One region of the Agarivorans sp. OAG1 genome, then DNA from elsewhere that is predicted to be linked to it. Evidence: predicted binding sites of a transcription regulator. Region 1 holds the regulator's gene; each other region holds the start of a gene.
What was found. The regulator FliA, encoded in region 1, starts transcription of late flagellar genes. The targets are predictions, from matches to a motif close to CTAAAGNTNNNNNNNNNNNNGCCGATA.
Positions count from the first base shown of each region.

Region 2: the regulator FliA is predicted to act here: its motif matches at 4,209-4,235, upstream of OAG1_RS14815 (VC2046/SO_2500 family protein).
Region 3: the regulator FliA is predicted to act here: its motif matches at 2,334-2,360, upstream of OAG1_RS01975 (DUF5610 domain-containing protein).

Region 1 covers NZ_AP028990.1:1,660,960-1,666,726, forward strand. Annotated here, with positions in the region: gene flhA (flagellar biosynthesis protein FlhA) at 1-619, shown strand, start outside; gene flhF (flagellar biosynthesis protein FlhF) at 657-2,084, shown strand; gene OAG1_RS07780 (MinD/ParA family protein) at 2,074-2,967, shown strand; gene OAG1_RS07785 (RNA polymerase sigma factor FliA) at 2,960-3,679, shown strand; gene cheY (chemotaxis response regulator CheY) at 3,807-4,190, shown strand; gene OAG1_RS07795 (protein phosphatase CheZ) at 4,204-4,944, shown strand; gene OAG1_RS07800 (chemotaxis protein CheA) at 4,956-5,767, shown strand, end outside.
Region 2 covers NZ_AP028990.1:3,250,340-3,256,106, reverse strand. Annotated here, with positions in the region: gene OAG1_RS14840 (cystathionine gamma-synthase family protein) at 1-39, shown strand, start outside; gene OAG1_RS14835 (FKBP-type peptidyl-prolyl cis-trans isomerase) at 112-591, opposite strand; gene OAG1_RS14830 (ion channel) at 699-1,679, opposite strand; gene OAG1_RS14825 (response regulator) at 1,815-3,470, opposite strand; cyclic di-GMP riboswitch class I at 3,640-3,723, shown strand; tRNA gene OAG1_RS14820 (tRNA-Tyr) at 4,013-4,096, opposite strand; gene OAG1_RS14815 (VC2046/SO_2500 family protein) at 4,261-4,791, shown strand; gene purU (formyltetrahydrofolate deformylase) at 4,788-5,624, opposite strand; gene OAG1_RS14805 (YchJ family metal-binding protein) at 5,653-5,767, opposite strand, start outside.
Region 3 covers NZ_AP028990.1:414,303-420,069, reverse strand. Annotated here, with positions in the region: gene OAG1_RS01980 (TonB-dependent receptor) at 1-806, opposite strand, end outside; cobalamin riboswitch at 843-1,069, opposite strand; gene OAG1_RS01975 (DUF5610 domain-containing protein) at 1,126-2,301, opposite strand; gene trmA (tRNA (uridine(54)-C5)-methyltransferase TrmA) at 2,448-3,551, shown strand; gene OAG1_RS01965 (YHS domain-containing (seleno)protein) at 3,670-4,128, shown strand; gene OAG1_RS01960 (DUF1422 family protein) at 4,145-4,483, opposite strand; gene fabR (HTH-type transcriptional repressor FabR) at 4,493-5,113, opposite strand; gene OAG1_RS01950 (alpha-amylase family glycosyl hydrolase) at 5,398-5,767, shown strand, end outside.

The DNA.
Region 1 (5,767 bases):
CCATTTAAGTCAGCTTCTTACTAACAATGCTGCCAGCCTACTTGGCCACGAAGAAGTTCAAAACCTACTTGATATGCTAGGTGGCAGCTTGCCTAAATTGGTTGAAGGCCTAGTGCCAGACACTATGACTTTGTCTACGGTGGTTAAGGTACTGCAAAACCTACTTAATGAAGGTGTGCCTATTCGTGATGTTCGCAGCATTGTTCAAACCTTGGTTGAATATGGGCCTAAGAGCCAAGACCCCGATATTCTTACCGCCGCCTGTCGTATTTCGTTAAAACGTTTAATCGTTCAAGAATTGATTGGCAGCGAGGCCGAACTTCCAGTAATTACTTTGTCTCCAGACTTGGAGCAGATATTGCATCAGTCTATGCAAGCGGCAGGAAACGATGGCGCAGGTATGGAGCCAGGTTTGGCAGAGAAACTCCAAGTATCATTAACGGAGGCGTGTCAAAACCAAGAAATGGCCGGTCAACCCGCTATCTTGTTAACCTCGGGCATACTGCGTTCAAGCATGTCTCGATTTGTTAAAACAGCAATGCCTGCATTAAGGGTTCTGTCTTATCAAGAAGTGCCAGAAGATAAACAAATACGAATTGTGAGTTCAGTGGGGCAGTAGCTTCAGCGAATTAGCAAAAGGAAGGTGAACAGTGAAAATGAAACGCTTTTTTGCAAAAGATATGCGAACCGCACTAGCCGAAGTGAAGGAAACACTTGGCAGCGATGCAGTTATCATGTCTAACAAAAAGGTAACCGGTGGCATCGAGATTGTTGCTGCGGTTGAACCTTCTAGCGCTAAACAAGCTGCGCCTAAAAACGATAGAGCATTGCCTGAAGATAGCGTCAATTTGTCGTCTATGAATGCTGGCGCTGCCAAAAAAGCGCCAACAAAACAGCATCCAAGTCATGATTTTGACGAAAATGCCAGTTTGAAAGATAACCTAACCAACTTTATGCAGCGCCATCAAAAGCGTCAGCAAGAAAACTTGCAACAGTCTCAGCAAAAGCAGCAACAGCAGCGCCCTCGCACCGTTCAGGCGCCACGCTCTTTAGCTCAACAACAAGGTTGGGCGCAGCAAGGCTCCATATCAAATAAACCAACAAATACGTCTCTTGGTGGACAACCAGCTAGCTCAGCATCAGCTGCTGCAGGCAACGAAGTTGGTGAGCTTAAAAAAGAAATGGCCGCCATGCGCAAGTTGCTTGAGCATCAAGTATCTGGACTAATGTGGCAGGAAGTAGAGCGCCAAGAACCGGTTCGCGCGATGTTAATTAAGCAGTTGCAGCTAGTTGGCTTTGATGAAGATATGGCCGACCAAATAGCAGGATACATTCCCGAAGAGCTCGGCGTTCAGGAAGGCTGGCAGCATTTACGTGAACTATTAGTCAATCAACTACCGGTTGGCCAAGATGAGATTTTGTTAAAGGGTGGGGCTATTGCGTTGCTTGGCCCAACGGGTGTAGGAAAAACAACCACCATCGCCAAGTTAGCAGCACAGTTTGCAATGCGCCATGGCGCCGAAAGTGTGGCGATGATTACTACAGACACCTACCGTATTGGTGCTCATGAACAACTTGCTACTTACGGCAAAATTATGGGCTGCGCCGTACGTGTCGCCAATGATGAAGAAGAGCTTTCACAGTTGCTTTATCAGTTTAAAGACAAAAAGTTGGTACTTATTGATACCGCTGGCATGAGCCAACGAGATCTTCGCTTACACGAACAATTAGACAAGCTAGTAAAAAACAGCCGCGTGAACATTCGTAACTATTTGGTGATGTCGGCCAACGCGCAGCGTCAGGTAATTGAAGAAACTGTGAACCAATTTCAGCGAATTCCTTTAGCTGGTACCATACTTACCAAATTAGATGAAAGTTTAGCATTAGGCGAAGTGTTAAATGTAACCTTGCGCCACGCCTTACCAATAAGTTACGTTACTCACGGGCAACAAGTGCCTGAAGATATTGCGGTAGCTGCGCCTACCCAATTAATTGAACAAGCATTATCGGTTATCGATAAGCAAAGCCAGCAACATTTCTGGTTTAGTGAAACCGAACAACAAAAGGTTTCAGATGTATTCTAAAGACAATGAATTTGACCAAGCTAGCGGCTTAAGAATGATGCAACAAAAAAACAATGTGAAAGTCATCGCTGTAACTGGCGGCAAAGGGGGCGTAGGTAAAACTAACGTCACTCTTAACATGGGCATAGCCATGGCTGCGCAAGGTAAGCGCGTAATGGTTCTGGATGCCGACTTAGGCCTAGCAAATGTAGATGTGCTGCTTGGTTTACGTGTAACTAAAAACCTCTCTCACGTTCTATCCGGTGAATGCACCTTAGATGAAGTATTAGTTAAAGGGCCCAATGGGATCTTAATTGCACCAGCTACTTCTGGTACTCAATCAATGGTGGAACTCAGTCCTGCGGAACACGCCGGACTTATTCGTGCTTTTAGCAGTATGAAAACACCTATTGATGTGTTGTTGGTTGATACTGCAGCGGGCATCTCCGACATGGTGCTAAGTTTTGCCAAAGCGTCACAAGATATATTAGTGGTGGTGTGCGATGAGCCAACCTCTATTACCGATGCTTATGCGCTCATAAAGCTGCTTTCAAACCAGCACGGTGTCTACAAATTTAAAGTGGTAGCAAATATGGTTCGTAGCTTACGCGAAGGCCAAGAATTGTTTGCTAAGCTTACTCGAGTTACCGATCGTTTCTTGGATGCTACACTCGAATTGGTATCTTGTATTCCTTATGACAATAACGTGCGCTTAGCCGTAAGGAAGCAGCGAGTAGTGGTAGAAGCCTACCCTAAGTCTCCTGCATCTTTGGCATTTCGCTCACTAGCAAGTAAAGCTTCTACTTGGCCAATTCCTGAACAAGCAGGTGGGCATTTAGAATTTTTCATCGAGAACCTTCTCGAGTTTGGACAACGTAAAAATAGAGAACAGCTTAGTGAATAAAGTTGCCGCTTATGCCAGCGCTAATGACACTAATGTTTTGGTGGAGCGCCATGCAAACTTGGTCAAACGGATAGCCCATCACCTAATGGCTAGGCTTCCGGCTAGCGTGATTGTTGATGACTTGATCCAATCAGGAATGATTGGCCTAATCGAAGCCGCGCGTAACTTTGATGGCTCTAAAGGGGCTAGCTTCGAAACCTACGCCGGCATCCGCATTCGTGGCTCGATGCTTGACGAAATTCGTCGTGGCGATTGGGTTCCGCGCTCGGTACATAAAAACAGCCGCGCCATCAGTGATGCAATCGCTGAAGTCGAGAAAGAAAAAAACGGTGACGCAAAAGACGCCGAGGTTGCTGCAAAGCTTGGCGTAAGCTTAAGTGAGTATCACTCAATGTTGTCTGATGTAAATTGCGGACGCATTTTAGGTATCGATGATCTAGGTGTGAGTGAAGACGTCATATCAAGTGAAGAAAGTCGAGAACTAAACCGACCCTTTGAAGGTTTTGCCAATCAACGCTTTCAACAATCTCTTGCCGAATGTATTAAAGGTCTTCCAGAGAGAGAAGCATTGGTTTTGTCCCTCTATTATGATGAAGAACTTAACCTAAAAGAAATTGGTGAAGTATTGAGCGTAAGCGAGTCCCGAGTCAGTCAAATTCATAGTCAAGCGCTTGCTCGAGTTAAAACTCGAATGCGAGATTGGACACAATAGAGAAATTCATCCTTACATTTCTTGTAAAAGATGGACTAAAATTGTGTTTATTAAGGCATAATATCTATATTACATAAATTTTTGGCCTATTTAGTGGCTTGTAAAACATCCTGTTGGGGGACGTACCTTGGATAAAAATATGAAAATTCTGGTTGTTGATGATTTTTCAACGATGAGAAGGATTATTAAAAACCTACTTAGAGATCTTGGCTTCAACAATACTCATGAAGCCGATGACGGAAATACCGCATTACCTATGCTTAAAGGCGGCGATTTCGAATTTGTAGTAACTGATTGGAACATGCCCGGAATGGAAGGCATCGACCTATTGAAAAATATTCGTGCCGACGAAAGTTTGTCTCACTTACCTGTTTTAATGGTAACTGCCGAAGCAAAACGTGAACAGATCATCGAAGCTGCTCAAGCCGGCGTAAATGGATATATTGTTAAACCTTTCACTGCAGCCACGCTAAAAGAGAAGCTAGATAAGATTTTCGAAAGACTACAATAAGAAAGGAAGATGCGTGAGCACAGATACTCCGATTATTTCACTAGCCGACGCCAAATCTTTGGTTGCGCTACTTGAAGAAGGAAATGTCGCCGAGGCGAATCAACTTGTTAGTGAGCTTTGTGCTCCAAAAGCTAACCTGCTATTTGATAAGGTTGGGCAGCTCACTCGTCAGCTTCATGACTCTTTAAATGAATTTAAACTCGATATTCGAATTAACGAGTTAGCTAATCAAGAAATACCAGACGCTAAAGAGCGGTTGAACTATGTGATAGAGATGACCGATCAAGCGGCCAATAAAACCATGGACGCAGTAGAGTCTGGCCTTCCAATTGCCGATCAATTAACTAACGAAATCAACAGTATCATGCCTATATGGCAAAGTTTGATGGAACGAAGAATTGAAATCGGCCAATTTAAGGCGCTATGTCACCAAATCGATATTTTCCTTAATAGTTCTTCAGCAAATGCCGATAAACTACGTAGCATGTTAACCGAAATATTGATGGCTCAAGATTTCCAAGATTTAACCGGTCAGATGATTCGTAAGGTAATCACCTTGGTGCAAGAGGTGGAAGAAAGTCTGGTTGAAATGCTTACCTTGTTTGGAAATGAGAACGCCGAAGTAGTAGAAAATAAAAAAGTGACGAAATCTGCTATCGAAGCCGAAGGGCCAATATTAAATAAAGAGCAAAGGGACGACGTTGTTAACGACCAAGATGATGTTGATGACTTGTTGTCTAGTTTAGGATTTTAAGGGAGTAGCGCATGTCGTTTGATGTAGATGAAGACATCTTACAAGACTTTCTCGTAGAAGCGGCGGAGATCCTTGAGCAGCTGTCTGAACAGCTGGTTGATTTAGAAAAACGTCCAGATGACAGTGACTTGTTAAATGCCATATTTCGTGGCTTCCATACAGTTAAAGGTGGAGCAGGCTTTTTGTCATTGACCGAACTGGTTGATGTTTGTCACGGAGCTGAGAACATTTTTGACACCTTGCGCAATGGTGGAAGAAGCGTATCACCTGAGCTAATGGATGTGATTCTTGAAGCGCTAGATTCAGTTAATGATATGTTCGCTCAAGTTCAAGCACGTGAGCCCTTAACACCTGCGTCTCCTGAACTAATTGAAAGCTTACATCAATTGTCTCGCCCAGAGTCTGCTGACGAAGTGGCTGCAGAGCCAGAGCCAGAGCCAGAGCCAGAGCCAGAGCCAGTAGCTGCGGCTCCAAGTGCCGATGCCGGCAATATTGACGAAATTACCGACGACGAGTTTGAGCGTTTGCTTGATGAGCTGCATGGCTCAGCCGCACCTGCTGCGGCCGCAACACCAAAACCTGCTCCCGCCGCTCCAGCTGATAAAGCTTCCAGCGATGGTGATATTTCAGATGATGAATTTGAAAAACTGTTGGATGAACTGCATGGTTCTAAGGCGCCAGGTGCTGGACAAGCGGCTGCCCCTAAAACGCCAGAAGTAGCGAAGCATAGTTCAAATGCTGATGAAATTGGCGATGATGAATTTGAGAAACTGCTAGACCAGCTACATGGTGCAGGCAAAGCACCAGACACTAAAGCCGCTCC
Region 2 (5,767 bases), 1.6 Mb from region 1:
TTGCTCAATGACTTTGAGCAAGCATTAGCCAGTTCTTAGTAAAGAAAGCTGATACAAAAAAGCCTTGGTCATGCCAAGGCTTTTTACATTTACCCGAAATATCCGATAAGTTTACTTACTATCTATTGATAGCAATTCCACTTCAAAAATTAAGGTAGAGCCAGCTGGAATGGATGACACACTGCGGTCGCCGTAAGCTAATTGGCTAGGAATAAAGAAACGGAATTTCTCGCCCACACTCATATATTGTAAGCCTTCGGTCCAGCCCGCGATAACTTGCCCTAGCGGGAACTGAGCAGGGCGTTGACGTTCTACCGAACTATCAAACACTAAGCCGCTTAACAAAGTTCCATGGTAATGAACGGTTACTGTGCTGTTTGCTGAAGGTTTCTCAGCGCCTTCTACAACATCTTCAATGATTAGGTACTGCAATCCAGATTCTGTGGTTATTACACCGTCTTTTTGAGCGTTTTCAGCAAGAAAGTCGTGGCCTAACTGACGGTTTTGTTTAACCGCTTTGGCGTTATTATTGGCGCGGAGAATAAATACAATCACAAAAATAGCGAGTAGAGCGAGAACCACAAATTTCAAAGTCGATTCCTTACTAGGGTGTTGAGTAAAAGATAAATGTTAATCTAACTTTACGAAAGTGCTAGTTAAAAAGCACTGCTTATCTAAGAAAACTCGCTTCAAAAGCGCTAGCGGGTCATTTTTTTTACAAATACCACAACAAACAAGGCAATAATAAAGCTGCCACTAAAGGCCTCTATGGCTGCGAACATGCGGGAAAGTCCAACCGGGGTAAAGTCGCCATAACCAAGAGTAGTAAAAGTGACCACGCTGTAATACAAGCATTCAAAAAACGCTACAACGTTTTGTCCAAGGCTTTGATTAACACTGAGAGAAACAATATTTCCGTTGAAATGAATCCCGGTAAACGAGTAAATAATAGCGCAACTCAAAATGATTAACAGAGAGGTGTATACCACGCGGATCGGCAGTTCTCCGTAGCCGCATACCAAATCAACCAGCTTGGATATTCCGCGCCGATAAGAGAATTTGGGCATTTGATAGCGTCGCATGGTGAGCTCTTTACGCAAAAACACACCTGCAGTAGTAAACAAGCCTTCCGATTCGGCTGTTTTACGGAGACCGCGATACACTTCCTCGGCTTGTTGGTAGTAGTCGGCCATGGCTTCTTTATCTTGCTGTTGCTCAGCGGCACTGCCTAATTGCTCTTGAAGCACTCTTTCGCCAACGCACAGACTATCGCATTTACATTGGTCCATTTTGGCACCAAGCAAATTGGTTTTTGTTAGATCGGCATGATTTAAATTAGCTCCTCGCAAATCGGCTTTCATTAAGCTACCGCTTTGCAGGTTGATATTAAAAAGGTGTGCCCCTCTCAAGTCACTTCGATAGAGGTCGGCGCCAGAAAGGTCGTAACCTTGCTTGCTGTTGTAGTGAACTAAATCAATACCAGCTAGTTTGGCTTTTTTTAGGCTGATACCTTGAAGCATGCCGCCGCTTTTAGCATGGTTTTCTAGCTTCTCTTTGATTTCTTCACCGCATTTGTCCTCGTCTGGATCATGCCAAAAACACAACCCGCTTTCTAAAGCAGGTTCCTTGCAGTTGGCTCCAGAACTATCTTGGTACAGACATTGACCGCACTTCTCCATATTTGGCTAACGCTCCAGCTATTAATCAACAATTTGATTATTAGCCAGTTTTATTCACTGGCTTTAAGCTAAGTGTATTTCAAATGGAGGATTTTGCGAGCAGCCTTAAAATGTGGGGCTAACAAGACTTGCTTGCTATTTTTTGTTGCCGCTACCGAGTTGCTGGAACTCACTTTTTAAGGTTGAGTAACGCTCGGCGTGGTTGTCGTTTAATTTAAGACCATCGAGTAACTTAATGGTAATTTTGCAGTCACTTAAAAGCTGCCCACTGAGCCCTTTTTCCGATTGATTAAGTTGTTTTAGAATGGCTTGGATTTTATTCAAGATTGCGCCGGTGTTTCCAGGGGCCACTTGCAAAGCCTTGTCGAAATAGCTCGTCGCCTCGTGAAAGCGATTTTCTTCATAGGCTTCGATGCCCATTTTGTTGTATTCACGAAACTGGCCAAGTTTGAGTTCAAAATCTTCAGCTTTTAATACTTTGTGCGCAGAGGATAAAGACATGGGGTCGATGTCATCGCGTTTTTCTAGCTCTTCGGCAAAGGGCATTGCGTATTCAAACTCGCCTACAGAGTTTAGGGTTAAGAAGGTGTCGGGTAATAGTTCACCACTTACTTTGCTGGGGGCATCTAACAAACCGTCGTGGCTATCAAACAGCAATCGTTTGGCTTTGTTTAGCTCACCTTTGGTGGCGTGCACGCGAGCTTGGCTTATGCCTTCAAAGGCATCAAAATTAAAGTCATCGTCTTTGCCTTCTTCACGCCTAGCATGAAATAGCACAGAGTTAACTTCTTGCAGTAAGCGATTTTTTCGATACAAATCATCTTCACTTTGCGCTTCGTCTATTAGGCTGCGTACATAGTTACACAGGTGATGAGGGCCACGATGTATAGACCGCCTAGCAAGCTGCAAAATGGTAGAAAAGGTTTCTTTGGCTAGGGTTAAATCGCCAGCTTCCATAGCAAGCTCGGCTAACAGCTGTTGGCGCTCAATACTATTTACCGCCAACTTAGAGGCTTTAAGCACAGTTTCTAGGGCTTTGTCTAACTCACCGTCTGCTCGGTAAGCACGAGCTAGCCAGTCATAGCCGGTGAGCAGCAATGGGCTCTCAGCAATAGAGCGATTAAGTGTTTCAATCGCGCTTTTATTGTCTTTTAGTAACAGGTGAACACGGCCTAAGGTAGCTTTTGCCCAGGTTTGTTTCCGCTCTTCTAGAATGGCTTCTAGTGCTTCTTTAGCTGCCACGTATTCGCCTAAGGCTATTTGCGCTTCAACGCGTAAGTTACGGCAATAGTTGCTGTAACGGCTTTCGGCTTCAATCTGTTTGTCACACAGTTCAATAACTTGCTGATACTGTTTTTTTGATAATGCGTGATAAACCTCGCGTAAACTTTGACGCTTTACATGGGCTCTTGCTAGGCGGTTGTGTAACTGAAACTGAGAAAATGGTTTGGTTATGAACTCGTCTGGCTCCATTTCTAGAGCACTAAGCACCATACTTTTATTATTGTCACCACTAATAATAAAAAACAGAGCATCAACTTCTAACAACTCGCTAACACGAAGCTCTTCTAAAAGCTGGCCACCATTCTTGCCAGTGCCAAGGTTATAATCCACTAGAAGGATGTCGAATTTTCGTTTTTTGCACGCCCTTACAGCGGCTTCGCCAGTGTTTGCAAAATAAACGTCGGTTGCGCCAAAGTTTTGCAACATGGCCTTAAGCATAACCTGAAAGGCTCGCTGGTCATCAACGATGAGTATTTGCTTGTCGCTGTAATTGTATTGCGTTGCCATTACTGAGTGTTCTAATCCTTTTGGCTTATCCTAGCATAAGTTACCAAGCGATAAAGTAGTGTAAGTATAGACAGTTAGCGCAGTAGTAGTATCTGCTATTAAACCTTGCAAAAACAGCTAAGCTTGATTTAATATTGAGGTGTTGATGAGTCTTTTGGTCTCATCAGCGCTGAGTCAAAGCCAAACTTGGAGTGATCCAAGGTCGGAAAGTTACAGGTCTTTAGGGCAACCTTAAGATGGCTGGACCGCCTTAGTTGAGTGGTTAGATTTGCACAATGTACATCTTTCTACTTAGTAAGTTAGTCTATTTACCGTTTATTACTTTCCGTATTTGGTTGGAACGCCAAGCTAAAATTAGCTTGGCGTATTTGTTTCCGCTGCCTTATCTTGTTAAGCATTTGTTTCTAAATGCTGTTACTCCTAAGACTTTTAAATCTATTGGTTATTGCTCAACTTAATATTTTTGTTGTGCGCTAATTGCATACTTAAGGCAAATTTCGGGTATAAAAAAAGACATCCTAAGATGTCTTTTTTTATCAATATGGTGGAGGGAGGTGGATTCGAACCACCGAAGCTTTCGCGACAGATTTACAATCTGTTCCCTTTGGCCACTCGGGAACCCCTCCTGCTTGTGGAGCGGCATATTACCAGAACTTGGTGGGCTGTAAAGCAAAAACAGCGACATTTTTATTGGTAGATAACTGTTTGCTTATTATCTGTGCATTTGGCCGAAATTTGCTAAAGTTTTAGCCTGCTTTTCCGATAGCTATAAAGGTAATGGAGGAGCAATATGTTAGTTGAGCAAATTAGACAAAGTAGCTTGTGTGATGAACTGCAGTTGGGCGATACGCTTAACCAAAGTGCCTTGCAGGGTGATCAGGCTCATTTTCATTTATTGCTTAGCATGCTTAGCCAAAACGTGTGCGATCAAGCTCAGTTTTCAATGCAAAAGCAACAGCATGAACAAGTTCAGCAAGATTTACGTGATAAGTTTCAACTGGCTCAAACTCGCGCTCTTAAAGCGCTAGATGATGAGTTTCCAGTGCAAGCTAATTGGAGTAAGCACCTACATGCTGGTGAGCCGTCGCGAATTCGTTTAGAACAGGCTCTAGGCGGCTATGCGGCGTGTGCAGAAGACAGTGTCGACGGTTTACCTCACGAGGTAATGAACAACGTGGATTTGTTAAGCCGGGTAAAACACCAAGTGGCTAAGCCAGATCAGCAACAAGAAATAGATAAGGAAGTGAAGGGTACTGACATGTACAAGCTACTAAGTGACTTCGATTACTCAAAGCCACTTAGCGTTAAGTACTTTAATTAACGAAACACCACGGTACGGTTTCCGTATACAAATACTTTTTCATCAAGCACTTGCTGCAGTGCTTTACTTAATACTGCTTTTTCTACATCACGGCCAGCTTTGGCCATTTCTTCGGCGCTGTAAGTATGATCAACATGGATTACATGTTGCTCTACTATTGGCCCTTCGTCTAAATCGTTGTTTACAAAGTGGGCGGTGGCACCAATAATTTTTACGCCTCGGTCGTAAGCTTGTTTATAAGGCTTAGCACCAATAAATGCTGGCAAAAACGAGTGATGAATGTTTAAGATTTTGTTGCTAAAGGCTTCAACAAAAGCTGGCGTAAGAATACGCATGTACTTGGCAAGTACTACGTAGTCTGGTTGGTACTGCTGCACTACCTTAATAACTTGTTGCTCATGCTCTTCGCGGCTTAAATCTACATGGCTAATATGATGGAAAGGAATATCAAATTTTTCCGTCAAGGTACGTAGGCTATCGTAGTTACCAACAACTGCAGCAATTTCTACATCCATATCACCGTAAACGGCTTTCATGAGTAGATCGCCCAAACAATGTGCTTCTTTGGTTACCATGATAACAATACGTTTGCGCCCAGCACTTTCTAGCCGACGGGTGCTTCCAGCTGGAAGTGCGCCATCTAAATCGGCAAGTAAAGTTTGGTCGTTAAAGTAGCCTTCTAATACTGTACGCATAAAAAAGCGATTGGCATCGTTATCAACAAACTCGTTGTTTTTAATAATGTTAAGCTGGTGCTTAGCACATATATTGGTAATGCTTGAGATTAAACCTTTTGCGTCTGGGCATTCGGTTAATAGAATTTTTCTTTCCATTGTGTTTTCGATTTATTCAGTTTTAAAGTTAAGATTTATTACAGCACTGTTTAAACTTTTTGCCGCTTCCGCAGGGGCAAGCTGAATTACGCGCCAAGGCTTTTGGGGCGAACTCTCCATCAGTATAAAACCAACGCTCATTA
Region 3 (5,767 bases), 1.2 Mb from region 1:
TTAACACTAGCACCGTAAACGGTCTGCTTGTGCTTGGTTAAAGCTTTACCACCTTGAATAAATTCGGACTCGCTATCATTTAGGAGTAAGAATACTCGCCCACGCCAAGCTTGGTTGAATTCATGATCCAAGCTTAACAATCCTCCAAAGGTATCGTAGCCATAGTCTTCGTCTAAGTTATCTTGTGGACGAATATCATAACCATTGCTCTTATCTTTGCTAAATATCACATTGTATTGAGTAGCATCATCTAATTGTCCGCTTGCACGAGCGGCAAGCTTAGCAGTCTCTTGAGTACCAACTGCAGCTTTCAAGCCGTGATACTCGCTGCCAAAACTAGGACGAGTGATAATGTTGATTACCCCACCTACGGCATCGGCGCCGTAAATCGAAGCTCTCGCACCACGTAAAATCTCAATACGCTCAACAAATTCTAAGGGGAGTAACGACAACTGCGCGCCACCATTTGTAGCAGTATTGATTCGCACGCCATCGATAAGAAACAAAGATTGTGCTGAGCTGGTACCACGAATAAACACACTTTCGGTATGCCCTTTACCGCCATTACGGGTAACGCTAATACCCACTTGCTGGCTTAGCACATCAATAATGTCTTGAGCGCCGCTGCTTTCAATTTCGCTACGGCTAACCACAGTAAGTGGCGCAATAACACTGGCTTCAGTTTGTTCCATGCGGTTGGCGGTAACAACCATAGTAGCTGGCTGTTCTGTTTGGGGCGCTTGCTGGGTTTCTTGGGCATAGCCAAAAGCTGGCGCTACTGCGGCCAGTAATATGAACTTCTTCATCGATGTAATCCTAATCGTCGCGTAGTACTTTGCTGTTATAAGCATGTGCGATGTGGCAGGTATTCGGACTTAGAGGCGTATTACTTGTACTACGGCTGCGACTTCCCGTTTGGCGATACAAACAGTGTCTGGAGTTCCTTGGAAAAGGCCAATCCTTGAGCTTTCGTTCCTCATTACCGCTGCGCGTCAGTTCCGGATTTTCACCAGATTCCCTATTAAGCTTGAGTATTAAATACACAAGCACCACAGCGGGCGAGATTATAAGCGAGGCTTAATGTGATTGATAGCACAAAAAGCCGCGCTTTTACCCAACTTGAAATTAACTAATGTTGTCGGCTGCGTTATTCGCAGTAGCAGGTGTGTTGTTAAACATCGCCAAAGCTTCAGCCATGCGGTCGGCAAAACCTTTAAAGCGTTCTACATCTGCTTGTTTGTTTTCTTCGTCGCTAGGACTAGAAATAGGCAGTATTCCAGCCAATAGCGTTTCGGTGGCAGATTCAGGTTGAGCAAACAAAGCACTCACTTTGGCTTGAATATCTTGCCAAGAGCTCAAAAACTCACTTAAGTCTGGCACCAGCTCAGAACCACCAGAGGATTTATCATTAGCTTGTTGATAGGCTTGCGTAACCGCTACGCTTTGTTGCTGCTGAAAGTTAACCGCAAAGCCAACTAGTTGCTGTTCGTCGAAACCAATATTAAGCGCTTGATCAAAGGCTTTATCTAAATCGCCCGAGAAAAACTGCTGGCCAACCTCATCAACTTGTTTAATCAAATCTGCAATTGCCGCCAATTCATCATCATTAAGGTCTCCCTCAACCGAGAAGCTAAATTGTTGCTGCGAGGCAAAAGAGGCTTGGATTGAAGAACGCCCTTCACTATAACTGGCGGCTAACTGCGAGCCATAACTAATAGTGACCTTATCGCCTTCTGCTGTTTCTAACTCCATAGTGGCGGATTGCGAACTAGACATTGCCAGTTGGCTATAAAGAGGAGCAGATTGAATTTCGTAATCACCTTCTTCAATCTTTTCTAAACCTTCTTGAATCAGGTCATAACTCTTATCGATGCCTTTTTCTAACTCTTCATTAAGAATACCCGCATCACTAAGTTCCTCACGGGCACCTTCAAAACCCATATCTACCCCTTTACGGGCTTGGGCCATCATTTCGGCTAGCTTATCTTCCGACATCCCCGACTGTTTAGCGCTGTGCAGGGAACTGGCAACAAAATTAAGCACGTTTCGAGCGACTTCTTCAGCATCAAACACGCTCACTTGCTGGGGTTTAGGGAGGCTTACTCCACCCGTTGCCATAGATAAGGTATGTTTTTCAACAGAACTCAATAACACATGGCTAGCTACCGCACCTTGCTGGTTTAAGCTTGCCTTGTCATCTGCCAAGTTATTGCGTTTCTCAATCGCCGGTGCCGACTGCTGCAACAAGCGCTCGGCATACTGTTGTACGGGGGTTTTGCCCACGCCATTCAGTTCGTTCATAAAGCCTCCACGGATTTACCCTAGTCACAGCTTATCGGCGACCAAAATTAAAACTTTAGAAATATTATCACTATTATTGTAGATAAACTGGACAAGCAAGCCACGCACCTTTAAATTGCGCTGCTTGCTAGAACAGAGGAACGGCCATGAGCGCTATTGCATACTACCCAGAACAGTACCAACAACTATTGGCCGACAAAGTGGCAAAACGCTTAGAGCAGTTTGCCGAATTTTCGCCTGCTCAACCGAGTGTATTTGCATCACCGACGAATCATTACCGAATGCGCGCTGAGTTTAGGGTGTGGCACGAAGGTGACGATCTCTTCTACATCATGTTTGATCAGCAAACCAAACAAAAATTTAGAGTAGACAGCTTTCCTCCGGCTAGCGAAATCATTAACCAGCTTATGCCAATTTTAGTTGAGCAGCTAAAACCAAACCCGCTGCTACGCCACAAACTGTTTCAAGTGGATTTTTTATCTACTTTAAGTGGCGAAGTGATAGTAAGCATGCTCTACCACAAGCCTATCGACGAGGCATGGCGTGTAGAAGCCGAAAAACTAAAAGCTGAGCTAAGCAAGCAATTTTCCATTCAGCTAATTGGTCGCTCACGTAAACAAAAAATGTGTTTAGACCAAGATAGAGTAGACGAAGTACTTACTGTTAATGGTGAAAAACTTATTTACCAGCAAATAGAAAACAGCTTCACTCAACCTAACGCAATAGTAAATCAACACATGTTGGAATGGGCGCAAAGCGCCACCAGCGATAGCCAAGGTGATTTGCTAGAACTATATTGTGGCAATGGTAACTTCTCATTAGCCTTAGCCAAAAACTTCAATCGCGTGTTAGCCACCGAAATCGCCAAACCCTCGGTTGAAGCAGCGCAATACAACATTAAACATAACAACATCGACAACGTAAAAATCATTCGTTTGTCGGCAGAAGAATTTACTCAAGCGATGTTAGGTGAGCGCGAGTTCCGCCGCCTAAAAGAAGCCGATGTTGATTTAAGCACTTATCAATGCGATACCATTTTGGTTGACCCACCACGAGCGGGTTTAGATGATGCAACCTTAGGCATGGTGCAAGGCTACGACAACATTGTTTATATCTCGTGTAACCCTAATACACTTTACGACAATCTAAGTGAGTTAAGCCGTACCCACAAAATTAGCCATTGGGCGCTGTTTGACCAGTTTCCCTATACCGACCACATCGAAGTAGGCATGTACCTGCAGCGTCGCTAGCACAAGTATTCACCTGCAACTTAAAGCCGCGTTAATTGACGCGGCTTTTTACTATTTGAAATAGTGCTCTGCTAAGCACGGTCTCCCTTTATGGCTTACTCAGCATCTAGGGAAGATTATGAAACAGACTATATTTGCCACCACTTGCTTGATACTCAGTTTAAGCAGCTTTGCCAATGAGCCGGTAAGCACCGGCTTTTGGAGCGACAAAGCTATAGGCGGAATTGACATCACCAGTTACCAACTTGCTCAAGAACAAGCCAATCGCAACATTCAGCAGGGCAATAAAAAATATATAGTGAGATGGAAAGAGGCAAACTGGCAGTTTGCCAGTCAACAAAGCGCCGACAAATTTGCGGTTAGTCCCGAGACCTACCTAGCTAAATACAACGGATTTTGTGCCAATGCACTGTCTTTAGGCGAGGGCTTAATAGCAACCGATGGCCAAGTGTGGGAATTTTTTGATAACCAACTGCATCTATTTTTTGCAGAAAAAGGTCGCCAACGCTGGTTAAAAGGAGATTGGAAAGCCTACCAAAAACAGGCCGATTTAGCATGGCAGCAGGCTTTACAATAACTTAAAAATTCAAACCTTAGCGTTTAAAGCCACCTAACTTAAACATCAACCATAAGCCAATAAACAAACAGATGATTAGCAATACTAAGTTGCTACCGATGTCGGGGAACTGAGCACGCAGCATGGCCGAATAACCCAGCGCGCCCAGCAGAAAGGCGGCGACACTCATTAGAGGTGAGTCTTCACTTAAGTCTTTCTCAGTATATAAGTGGTACAGCTGCATAATAGCCAGTACAAAGGCAATGATTGGAAACACCGAAAACTTTAACTCAGGCACCGTAAACAAGGCCAAGCTGGCGTTACCACATAAGCCAGCAATAAAAGCTAGCAATAGCAGCGATTTTCTTACCTTCATATTCACCTCTTAACTTAAGGCTTCCGAGCGATTATAGAGTGCCGCTCCCTTGGCAACAATGCGTAACTGTTTAATGGTTTTATCGGCCAACAATTGGCGATCAAACTCGGCTAAATCTAAAGCAGATGCTCCAGCATTAAAAACAATGATCACCATTGCCTCGGCTTGCATTTGCGCATCCTCTCGTGGGCAGCGATATTGCAGCTCTAAATAGTCGGTAAGCTCGGCAATAAAATGGGCGATCTCCCGCGCCACAGCAGCCCTAAAAGCCGGAGATGTCCCAGAACGCTCACGCAACAACAAACGAAACACATTAGGATTGTTATAAACAAACTCCATAAAGGTTTCTACCGAGGTGCCAATAACACTGCCACCACTGGCAATAATGCGCTGGCGCGCTTGGCGCATAAGCTGGCGTAAGGTTAATCCACCTTCATCTACTAAGGTTAGTCCCAGTTCTTCCATATCGGAAAAGTGACGATAAAAAGAAGTGGGTGCAATACCCGCTTCTCTAGCCACTTCCCTCAAACTTAAGCTCGACAAACCACGTTCAGCACTTAGCTGACTAAACGCAGCATCAATAATTGCTCTACGTGTTTTCTCTTTTTGCTGGGCCCTAACGCCACTCATAAACCTGCCACTTTCTTTCTATTTATAGGGCTATCATACCGTGAGTAGTAAAAAACCCAAATCGAACAATGCAAATCCTCACAAACCAAGTTTTTAACCATGAATCGTTTCTTGAACAGAATAATCAAAATGAAAACCATTTCATAAAAAAACAATATTCTCAATTAAACGAAAGATGCGAGCTGGGTCAATTTTCCATCAATCTGAAAACGCTATCAAGTATCTAGTCTACAGACGCTGTGATTAACTGAGCTCATATAAGTTGTATTTAGCAAGGATGAATAATGAATTGGTCCAAGAGCGCCATCTCAATGGCAGTAGTATTTGGTTTAAGTGCTTGTGGCGGTGGCGGCGGTGATAGCGGCGGCAACGGCGGCGATGGCGGAACACCTGATTATGAATACCAAGCTTATGCTTGTGATGCTGAAATTTATGAAAAAGCAAAAGAACTTCGCATCTATCAAGTAATGACCGAAGCGTTTATCGATGGTGATTCAAACCACGACTACAACGACGGTTACGGTACTAGCCACCATAAAGGCGATCTGCAAGGTATTATCGACTCGCTTGACTACATCCAGAGCTTAGGCATGAATGCCGTTTGGATGACGCCTATCTTTGACTCAGAAGGCGATAGCAAGCTAGATGCTACCG